One region of the Pseudomonas sp. HLG18 genome, then DNA from elsewhere that is predicted to be linked to it. Evidence: predicted binding sites of a transcription regulator. Region 1 holds the regulator's gene; the other holds the start of a gene.

Region 1 (4,532 bases):
CCAGGGCAGCCTCGATGCCGCCAACAACGCGTACCTGTGAGTCAAACCATGTTTAGCAAAAAATTTCGCAACATACTGCTGTTCGGTTGCATCGCTGCGATTTTCGGCGCAGTCGGCTACTGGAACATCAGCCCGGAACGCTTCCTCGACAAGCCTCCTGTCTCCGCAGCAGAAAGCCCGATCGACTGGTACGCGACCAACACCCACACCTTGCAGTATCTGGAAGATGGCAAGGTGCAGTACGAAATGACGTCCGAGAAGGCCGAGCACGTCAAGGCGACCGACATTACACTGGTCACCCGGCCCGACCTGAACATGTACCGCGGCACCGACTTCCCGTGGCACGTGACCAGCGAGCGCGGCGAAGTGAACTCCGGAGGCACCGAAGTCGAACTGATCGACTCGGTCCGGATCAAGCGTACCGACGAAAAGAACCGCGACACCCTGATCACCAGCACCCGAATGACGGTGTTCCCTCAGCAGCAATATGCGCAGACCCAGCAACCCGTTAGAATCGACGGCGCTGGCGGTGTATCGACCGGCGTGGGAATGAAAGCGTATTTGAAGGAAAGCAGGATACACCTGCTATCGAACGTAAGAGGACAGTATGAGGCTCGTTAAAACCCTCCCTATTTTGCTCAGTCTGGGCGCAGCACTGGGAAGCGTGAGCGCCTGGGCTCTGCCGAACGATAGTCAGCAACCGATCCGCATCCAGGCTGACGACGCTCAGCTCGATGACAAGAATGGCATCGCGACCTATAAGGGCGATGTGATCATCACCCAGGGCTCGATGATCGTCAAAGGCAACACCGTGACCATGACCCGTGCGCCTAACGGTGACATCGACGTCGTGACTTCGGTGGGCAACCTCGCCTACTTCGAGCAGCTGCAGACTGCCGGTGATGCCAAACCCGTCCAGGGCTGGGGCGTGACGATTCAGTACCACGCTGCGCAGAACCGCGTCGTGCTGATCGACAAGGCAAAAGTCGTCGACAAGGACAACAACACCACTCAGGGCGAGAAAATCGTCTATGACACGGTGAAAAAACTGGCCAGCGCCGGTCGAGCCACTGGCAGCAAGGTCACCGAAGCGCGTCCGCGCATCGACATGGTGATCCAGCCGAAGAAGAAAACCGACGAGAAAACCCAGTAATGGCAACTCTGAAAGCTCAGCACCTGGCCAAGGCCTATAAAAGCCGCCAGGTCGTGCGCGACGTCAGCCTGTCGATTGACAGCGGTCAGATCGTCGGTCTGCTCGGCCCGAACGGCGCCGGCAAGACCACGTGCTTCTACATGATCGTCGGCCTGGTTCAGGCCGATCAGGGTCGCGTACTGATCGACGACCTGGACGTCAGTCACCAGCCCATGCACGGTCGCGCGAAAGCCGGTATCGGTTATCTGCCGCAGGAAGCGTCGATCTTTCGCAAACTGTCGGTCGCCGACAACATCATGGCCATCCTCGAGACCCGTCAGGAGCTCGACAAGGCCGGTCGTCGCAAGGAGCTGGAAAGCCTGCTGCAGGAATTCCACATCAGCCACATTCGCGACAACCTCGGCATGAGCCTGTCCGGTGGTGAGCGCCGCCGCGTGGAGATCGCTCGCGCACTGGCTACGGCACCGAAGTTCATTCTGCTCGACGAACCATTCGCCGGTGTCGACCCGATCTCCGTGGGCGACATCAAGCAGATCATCCACCACCTCAAGGCCAAGGGCATCGGTGTGCTGATCACCGACCACAACGTCCGCGAGACGCTGGATATTTGCGAAACAGCCTACATCGTCAACGACGGCCAACTGATTGCCGAAGGCGACTCCGCGACCATCCTCGCCAACGATCTGGTGAAGGAAGTGTACCTGGGTCACGAGTTCCGCCTGTAAGCGCGACGGTATTCGAGCGGCCGTCCGGGTGCTGTAACGTTGAAGCGCATTTTTATAGGCTTTTATTGTTACAGCGCTCTAGGCAAACACGACAGTTTCAGGCATATAATTTGCTTAAGTTTGGCGCTCCGGCGCCCTGTAGTGGATGGCGCATAGCGCCGGCGAATAAGGTGTTAAGCCCCTGCCATGAAACCATCGCTAGTCTTGAGAATGGGCCAGCAGCTGACGATGACACCGCAGCTGCAACAGGCCATCCGCCTGCTCCAATTGTCGACCCTGGATCTGCAACAGGAAATCCAGGAGGCGCTGGAATCCAACCCGATGCTCGAACGCCAGGAAGACGGCGACGACTTCGACAATTCCGACCCGCTGGCCGACAACGCCGAACAGAAACCCAACACCGAGATCCAGGAACCTTCCTATCAGGAAACCGCGCCGACGGTCGACAATCTCGAGGACGGCGAATGGAACGAGCGCATCCCCAACGAACTCCCTGTGGACACCGCCTGGGAAGATGTCTACCAGACCAGCGCCAGCAGCCTGCCCAGCAGCGATGACGACGAGTGGGATTTCACCACCCGCACCTCTGCCGGTGAAAGCCTGCAAAGCCACTTGCTGTGGCAACTGAACCTGGCGCCGATGTCCGACACCGACCGCCTGATCGCTGTCACCCTGATCGACTGCATCAATAATCAGGGCTACCTCGACGAAACCCTCGAAGAAATCCTCGACGCATTTGATCCGGAACTCGACATCGAGCTGGACGAGATCGAAGCCGTCCTGCATCGCATCCAGCAGTTTGAACCCGCCGGCATCGGCGCCCGCAACCTGAGTGAATGCCTGCTGCTGCAATTGCGCCAGCTATCGACCAAGACCCCCTGGCTGGCGGAAGCCAAGCGTCTGGTCACCGATTACATCGACCTGCTCGGCAGCCGCGACTACAGCCAGTTGATGCGGCGCATGAAGCTCAAGGAAGATGAACTGCGCCAGGTCATCGAACTGGTCCAGAGCCTCAACCCGCGCCCCGGCTCGCAAATCGAGTCCACCGAAGCCGAATACGTGGTACCCGACGTGATCGTGCGCAAGGACAACGAGCGCTGGCTCGTCGAGCTGAACCAGGAATCCGTGCCACGCCTGCGGGTCAACGCCCAATACGCCGGTTTCGTGCGCCGCGCCGACACCAGCGCCGACAATACCTTCATGCGCAATCAGTTGCAGGAAGCCCGCTGGTTCATCAAGAGTCTGCAGAGTCGCAACGAAACCCTGATGAAGGTAGCCACTCAGATCGTCGAACATCAGCGCGGATTCCTGGAGTACGGCGACGAAGCCATGAAGCCACTGGTGCTGCACGACATCGCTGAAGCGGTGGGTATGCACGAGTCGACGATTTCCCGGGTGACCACGCAAAAATTCATGCATACCCCGCGGGGCATATATGAACTGAAATACTTTTTCTCCAGCCATGTCAGCACCTCCGAAGGCGGCGAATGCTCGTCCACGGCGATCCGCGCGATCATCAAGAAACTGGTCGCCGCGGAAAATCAGAAAAAGCCGTTGAGTGACAGCAAGATCGCTGGTTTACTGGAGGCACAAGGCATTCAGGTGGCTCGCCGCACCGTCGCCAAGTACCGCGAATCCCTGGGAATCGCGCCTTCGAGCGAACGCAAGCGGTTGATGTAAGCCACGTTACAGCGTTCCAGTGGCAGGCTCTTCGGCCTGCCGCTTTATGCACTGGCAACGAAGGAGAAGCTGTATGCAAGTCAACATCAGTGGACACCAACTGGAAGTTACCCAACCTCTCCGTGAGTACGTTGAGCAAAAGCTCAAGAGGCTTGAGGGACATTTCGACAAGATCACCAACGTGCAAGTCACGATGTGCGTCGAAAAGCTGAAGCAGAAAATCGAAGCCACGCTGCATATTCCCGGCAACGAGGTCGTCGCAAACGCGGAACATACCGATATGTACGCAGCGATCGACGCGCTGACCGACAAGCTTGATAAACAACTCAAAAAGCATAAGGAAAAGACCCAGAGCCTGCTCCAGGGCGCTACCGGTCGATAACCCCCACCCCCATGATCCGACTTGAAAGCATCCTGACCCCCGGCCGTTCCCTGGTGAACGTGCCGGGCGGCAGTAAAAAGAAAGCCCTCGAACAAATTGCCAACCTGATCGCCCGGGAAGTCCCGGATCTGGAGATGCAAGATGTCTTCGAGGCGCTGATTGCCCGTGAAAAACTCGGCTCGACGGGTTTTGGCAACGGCATCGCCATTCCCCACTGTCGCCTCAAGGGCTGTGAATCGCCCATCAGTGCCCTGATGCACCTGGAAGCCCCAATAGATTTCGATGCCATCGATGGCGCACCGGTCGACCTGCTGTTCGTGTTGCTGGTCCCGGAAGCTGCCACCGATGCGCACCTGGAGCTGCTGCGCCAGATCGCCAGCATGCTCGACCGCAAGGAAGTGCGCGAGAAACTGCGTCGCGCCACGACTAACGAAGCCTTGTATCAGGTTGTCCTGGACGAGCAAAACGGGCACTAAACATGCGCTTGATCATCGTCAGTGGCCGTTCCGGCTCGGGCAAAAGCACCGCACTGGATGTCCTTGAGGACAACGGTTACTACTGCATCGACAATCTGCCGGCCGGCCTGTTGCCG
Region 2 (4,532 bases), 1.0 Mb from region 1:
TTTTCAATCAGGCGCTTTTCTACAAGAGCGCCCGCGTGGCACGAAGGTGTGCCGTTCCATCCCCGCTGCTCGGGTTAAAAGAGCTTAGATGCCGGGACAGATAAAAAAGTTGATGCAACAAAATGACTCAAAGCAACCCTTCGTCGAATAGTACCCCAGCGTAAACGTGGGTCATTCTCACTAAAGGATTAACCTCATCATCCAGCGCGGGGCCGATCATACCGGGGTTTAGCCAACGAACACTGGATAAATACGCGGTTACTTATGGCAATAGCATCTTTTTCGTTACGTCCTTATGACAAAACGGTCATTCCATCGATGTGACTCATTGGTTAGAACTGGACACAGGTTGACGTCGCAACGGCGTCAACACCTTGGCTCGCCACGCCGGCAGCGAGCCGCCAACGGCAGAGTTTTTCTGCCAGACCTCAATTGAGGTCGACGCGACAAAAACAGTCAACAAGTGAGGGAAACACCCTATGAGAAGACTTAAGCGTGATCCGTTGGAAAGAGCATTTTTGCGCGGATATCAATATGGCGTTGGTGGCAAATCCCGTGAGCTTTGCCCATTTACTCTACCGTCGGTACGTCAAGCCTGGATCAACGGCTGGCGAGAAGGACGCGGCGACAACTGGGACGGTATGACCGGCACTGCGGGAATCCACAGACTCAACGAACTTCACGCCGTCGGCTGACACAGGGCACTTATTGCGACACGACAATCTGATTTCGTAACAACCTGATCACCATGCACGTCCTTCCCGGACGGCGGGCTACGGCCCAGGGGCTCCTTCGAGGAGCCCTTTTTTATGCCTGCCTTTCATGTCCGCCGATCAGCGTTTGGCGGCGATGGCGTCCACGGATTCGCGGATCAGCGCCGGGCCCTTGTAGATGAAGCCGGAGTAGATCTGCACCAGACTCGCGCCAGCAGCGATCTTCTCGGCCGCATGCTTGCCTTCGGTGATACCGCCCGCCGCGATGATCGGCAGTTTGCCACCCAGCTCGGACGCCAGCACTTTCACGGTGTGGGTGCTCTTTTCACGCACCGGCGCGCCGGACAGACCGCCCGCCTCGTCGCCGTGTTCCATGCCTTCGACGCCCACGCGGCTGAGGGTGGTGTTGGTGGCGATCACCGCGTCCATCCCGGTTTCGATCAGCGCCTGGGCGACTTGCGCGGTTTCTTCGTCGGTCATGTCCGGCGCGATCTTGATCGCCAGTGGTACATGTTTGCCGTGACGCAGGGCCAGTTCGGCGCGGCGCGTGGCCAGGTCCGCCAGCAATTGCTTGAGCGAATCGCCGAATTGCAGGCTGCGCAGGCCCGGGGTGTTCGGCGAGCTGACGTTGACCGTGACGTAGCTGGCGTGGGCGTAGACCTTGTCCAGGCAGATCAGGTAGTCGTCTACCGCGCGCTCGACCGGGGTGTCGAAGTTCTTGCCGATGTTGATCCCCAGCACGCCTTTGTATTTGGCCGCCACCACCCGCGCCAGCAGGTTATCCACACCGAGGTTGTTGAAACCCATGCGGTTGATGATCGCCTCGGCTTCCGGCAGGCGGAAAATCCGTGGTTTCGGGTTGCCCGGCTGCGGACGCGGGGTCACGGTGCCGATTTCGACAAAACCGAACCCCAGCTGGGCGAAGCCGTCGATGGCCGCGCCGTTCTTGTCCAGACCGGCCGCCAGACCCACAGGATTCGGGAACTGCAGGCCCATGACAGTCACCGGCAGCGACGCCGGCGCCTTGCACAGCAAGCCGTTGAGGCCCAAACGCCCGCCCGCGCCGATCAGATCCAGCGACAGATCGTGGGAGGTTTCCGGGGAAAGTTTGAACAACAGCTGACGGGCCAGGGTGTACATGGGCGGCTATGACTCGGGCGGCGAAAAGAGGCGGCGATTATAGCCGGGCATCGTCCCGCCGCGCGAGGCGCACGGGTAAATCGGTGCGCATGGCATATGCCTTGCACCTTCCTCGGCATCAGCCTGCAGGCCAATGGTGGCGTGCAGGCAAGGACAATGGCGTCGTCTCTCGGTTTTGCGCGGGCAAAGCCTGGGACGGCGTTTTTTTTGAGGGTGGCTTTCATGACTCAAACCTCCGCCGGGCCGCTGGCCTGGGTCAACGGCAGCGATGCCCCGGAAAAAAGCGCGATCAACCTGGGCTTCATGGCCCTGAGCGACTGCGCCTCGCTGGTGGTCGCGGCCACCCAGGGCTTTGCCCAGCCTTACGGCCTGACCCTGAACCTCAAGCGCCAGAGTTCCTGGGCCAACCTGCGGGACAATCTGGTCAGCGGCGAACTCGATGCCGCCCACAGCCTCTACGGCCTGATCTACGCGGTGCATCTGGGCATCGGCGGCGTCGCGCCGACCGACATGGCGGTGCTGATGGGCCTGAACCAGAACGGTCAGAGCCTCAACCTGTCCCACGGTTTGCAGGGCCTGGGCGTGACCGGTCCTGAAGCGCTGCACCACCATGTGCACCAAACCCGCGCAAAACTGACCTTCGCCCAGACCTTTCCGACCGGCACCCATGCCATGTGGCTGTATTACTGGCTGGCGAGCCAGGGCATTCATCCGTTGCAGGATGTCGACAGCGTGGTCGTGCCGCCGCCACAAATGGTTGCGCACCTGCAGGCCGGTCGCATCGACGGTTTCTGCGTCGGCGAGCCGTGGGCCGCCAGCGCCGTGCAACAGAATCTCGGCTTCACGCTGGCGACCAGCCAGACCATCTGGCCCGATCACCCGGAAAAAGTCCTCGGCTGCACCCGCGCCTTCGTCGAGCAATACCCCAACACCGCCCGTGCGCTGGTGATGGCGATCCTCGAAGCCAGCCGTTTCATCGAAGAGAGCCCGGAAAACCGCCGCAGCACCGCCCAGTTGTTGAGCGCAGCGGAATACCTCGACGCCCCGGTGTCCTGCATCGAACCGCGCTTTCTCGGCGACTACGACGACGGCCTGGGCAATCGCTGGCAGGACCCACACGCCCTGCGCTTTCATGGCGATGGCGCGGTAAACCTGCCGTACTTGTCGGACGGCATGTGGTTCATGACCCAGTTCCGCCGCTGGGGTTTGCTGCGCGACGACCCGGATTACCTCGCCGTCGCCCGGCAGGTGCAACAACTGGAGATCTATCGCGACGCGGCGACTGCCGTGGGCGTCGCGGCCTGGGGCAAGGACATGCGCAGCAGCCAGTTGATCGACGGCAAGATCTGGGACGGCAGCGACCCGGCCGCCTATGCCCGGAGCTTCAAGCTCCACGCGCTGAGCGACAGCGCGCCCCTTCTCGCCCAGCGCTGACAGGAGACCGCGAACATGCTGCGCATTCTGCTGATCAACGACACCGCGAAAAAAGTCGGGCGCCTGAAAGCCGCGCTGACCGAGGCCGGTTTCGAGGTGATCGACGAGTCGGGCCTGACCATCGACCTGCCGGCGCGCGTCGAAACGGTGCGTCCGGACGTGATCCTGATCGATACCGAGTCACCGAGCCGCGATGTGATGGAACAAGTGGTGCTGGTCAGCCGCGACCAACCCCGGCCGATCGTGATGTTCACCGACGAGCACGACCCTGGCGTGATGCGTCAGGCGATCAAGTCCGGGGTCAGTGCCTACATCGTCGAGGGCATCCACGCACAACGCCTGCAACCGATTCTCGACGTGGCCATGGCCCGTTTCGAGAGCGATCAGGCCTTGCGCGCCCAGCTTCAGGCCCGCGACCAGCAACTGGCCGAGCGCAAGCGCATCGAACTGGCCAAGGGGCTGCTGATGAAAATGAAGGATTGCAACGAAGAAGAGGCCTACACCCTGATGCGCCGCCAGGCCATGAGCCGCCAGCAGAAACTGATCCAGGTCGCCGAACAGATCATCGCGATGAGCGAGTTGCTTGGCTGAGCTGGCACAGATCTCGCTAAGCAATCGCTACAGGTAACCAACGGCGGTTGCCCCACCCACGACAAAGACGTCGCTCACCTTCTTCGCCCCTTTCGGCGATCCGGGTAGCGGCGTTTTTGCGTTTTGGCCCCATTGACCGGGGCCGGTGGTGCGGCCGTGGCGGCGCCCCACTGTGCTGGTTCTGATTCCTTCCCGAGATTCTCTACCGCTGAGGTGCGCGATGAATAAAAGCTTCTGGAAATCCGGCCACACCCCGACCCTGTTCGCGGCCTTCCTGTATTTCGATCTGAGTTTCATGGTCTGGTACCTGCTCGGCCCTCTGGCGGTACAAATCGCCGCTGACCTGCACCTGACCACCCAACAACGCGGCCTCGTGGTGGCCACGCCGATTCTGGCCGGCGCCGTGCTGCGCTTTGCGATGGGCATGCTTGCCGATCGCCTGTCGCCGAAAACCGCCGGGCTGATCGGCCAGGTGATCGTGATCTGCGCGCTGTTCGGCGCCTGGAAACTCGGCATCCACAGTTACGAACAAGCCTTGTTGCTTGGCCTGTTCCTCGGCATGGCCGGCGCTTCATTCGCCGTGGCGCTGCCGCTGGCCTCGCAGTGGTATCCGCCGGAGCATCAGGGCAAGGCGATGGGCATCGCCGGCGCCGG

The links. The regulator sigma-54, encoded in region 1, starts transcription at its own class of promoters, with help from an activator protein. The targets are predictions, from matches to a motif close to ANTGGCATNNANNTTGCTNT.
Region 2: the regulator sigma-54 is predicted to act here: its motif matches at 1,942-1,961, upstream of ACSPX5_RS04110 (CmpA/NrtA family ABC transporter substrate-binding protein).

Annotation. Positions count from the first base shown of each region.
Region 1 is NZ_CP195831.1:6,186,145-6,190,676, reverse strand. Features, by position in the region: gene ACSPX5_RS28270 (KdsC family phosphatase) at 1-40, shown strand, start outside; gene lptC (LPS export ABC transporter periplasmic protein LptC) at 49-621, shown strand; gene lptA (lipopolysaccharide transport periplasmic protein LptA) at 608-1,153, shown strand; gene lptB (LPS export ABC transporter ATP-binding protein) at 1,153-1,878, shown strand; gene ACSPX5_RS28250 (RNA polymerase factor sigma-54) at 2,065-3,558, shown strand; gene hpf (ribosome hibernation-promoting factor, HPF/YfiA family) at 3,632-3,940, shown strand; gene ptsN (PTS IIA-like nitrogen regulatory protein PtsN) at 3,952-4,416, shown strand; gene rapZ (RNase adapter RapZ) at 4,419-4,532, shown strand, end outside.
Region 2 is NZ_CP195831.1:860,259-864,790, reverse strand. Features, by position in the region: gene rmf (ribosome modulation factor) at 480-695, shown strand; gene ACSPX5_RS04115 (quinone-dependent dihydroorotate dehydrogenase) at 834-1,853, opposite strand; gene ACSPX5_RS04110 (CmpA/NrtA family ABC transporter substrate-binding protein) at 2,076-3,287, shown strand; gene ACSPX5_RS04105 (ANTAR domain-containing response regulator) at 3,303-3,878, shown strand; gene ACSPX5_RS04100 (nitrate/nitrite transporter) at 4,099-4,532, shown strand, end outside.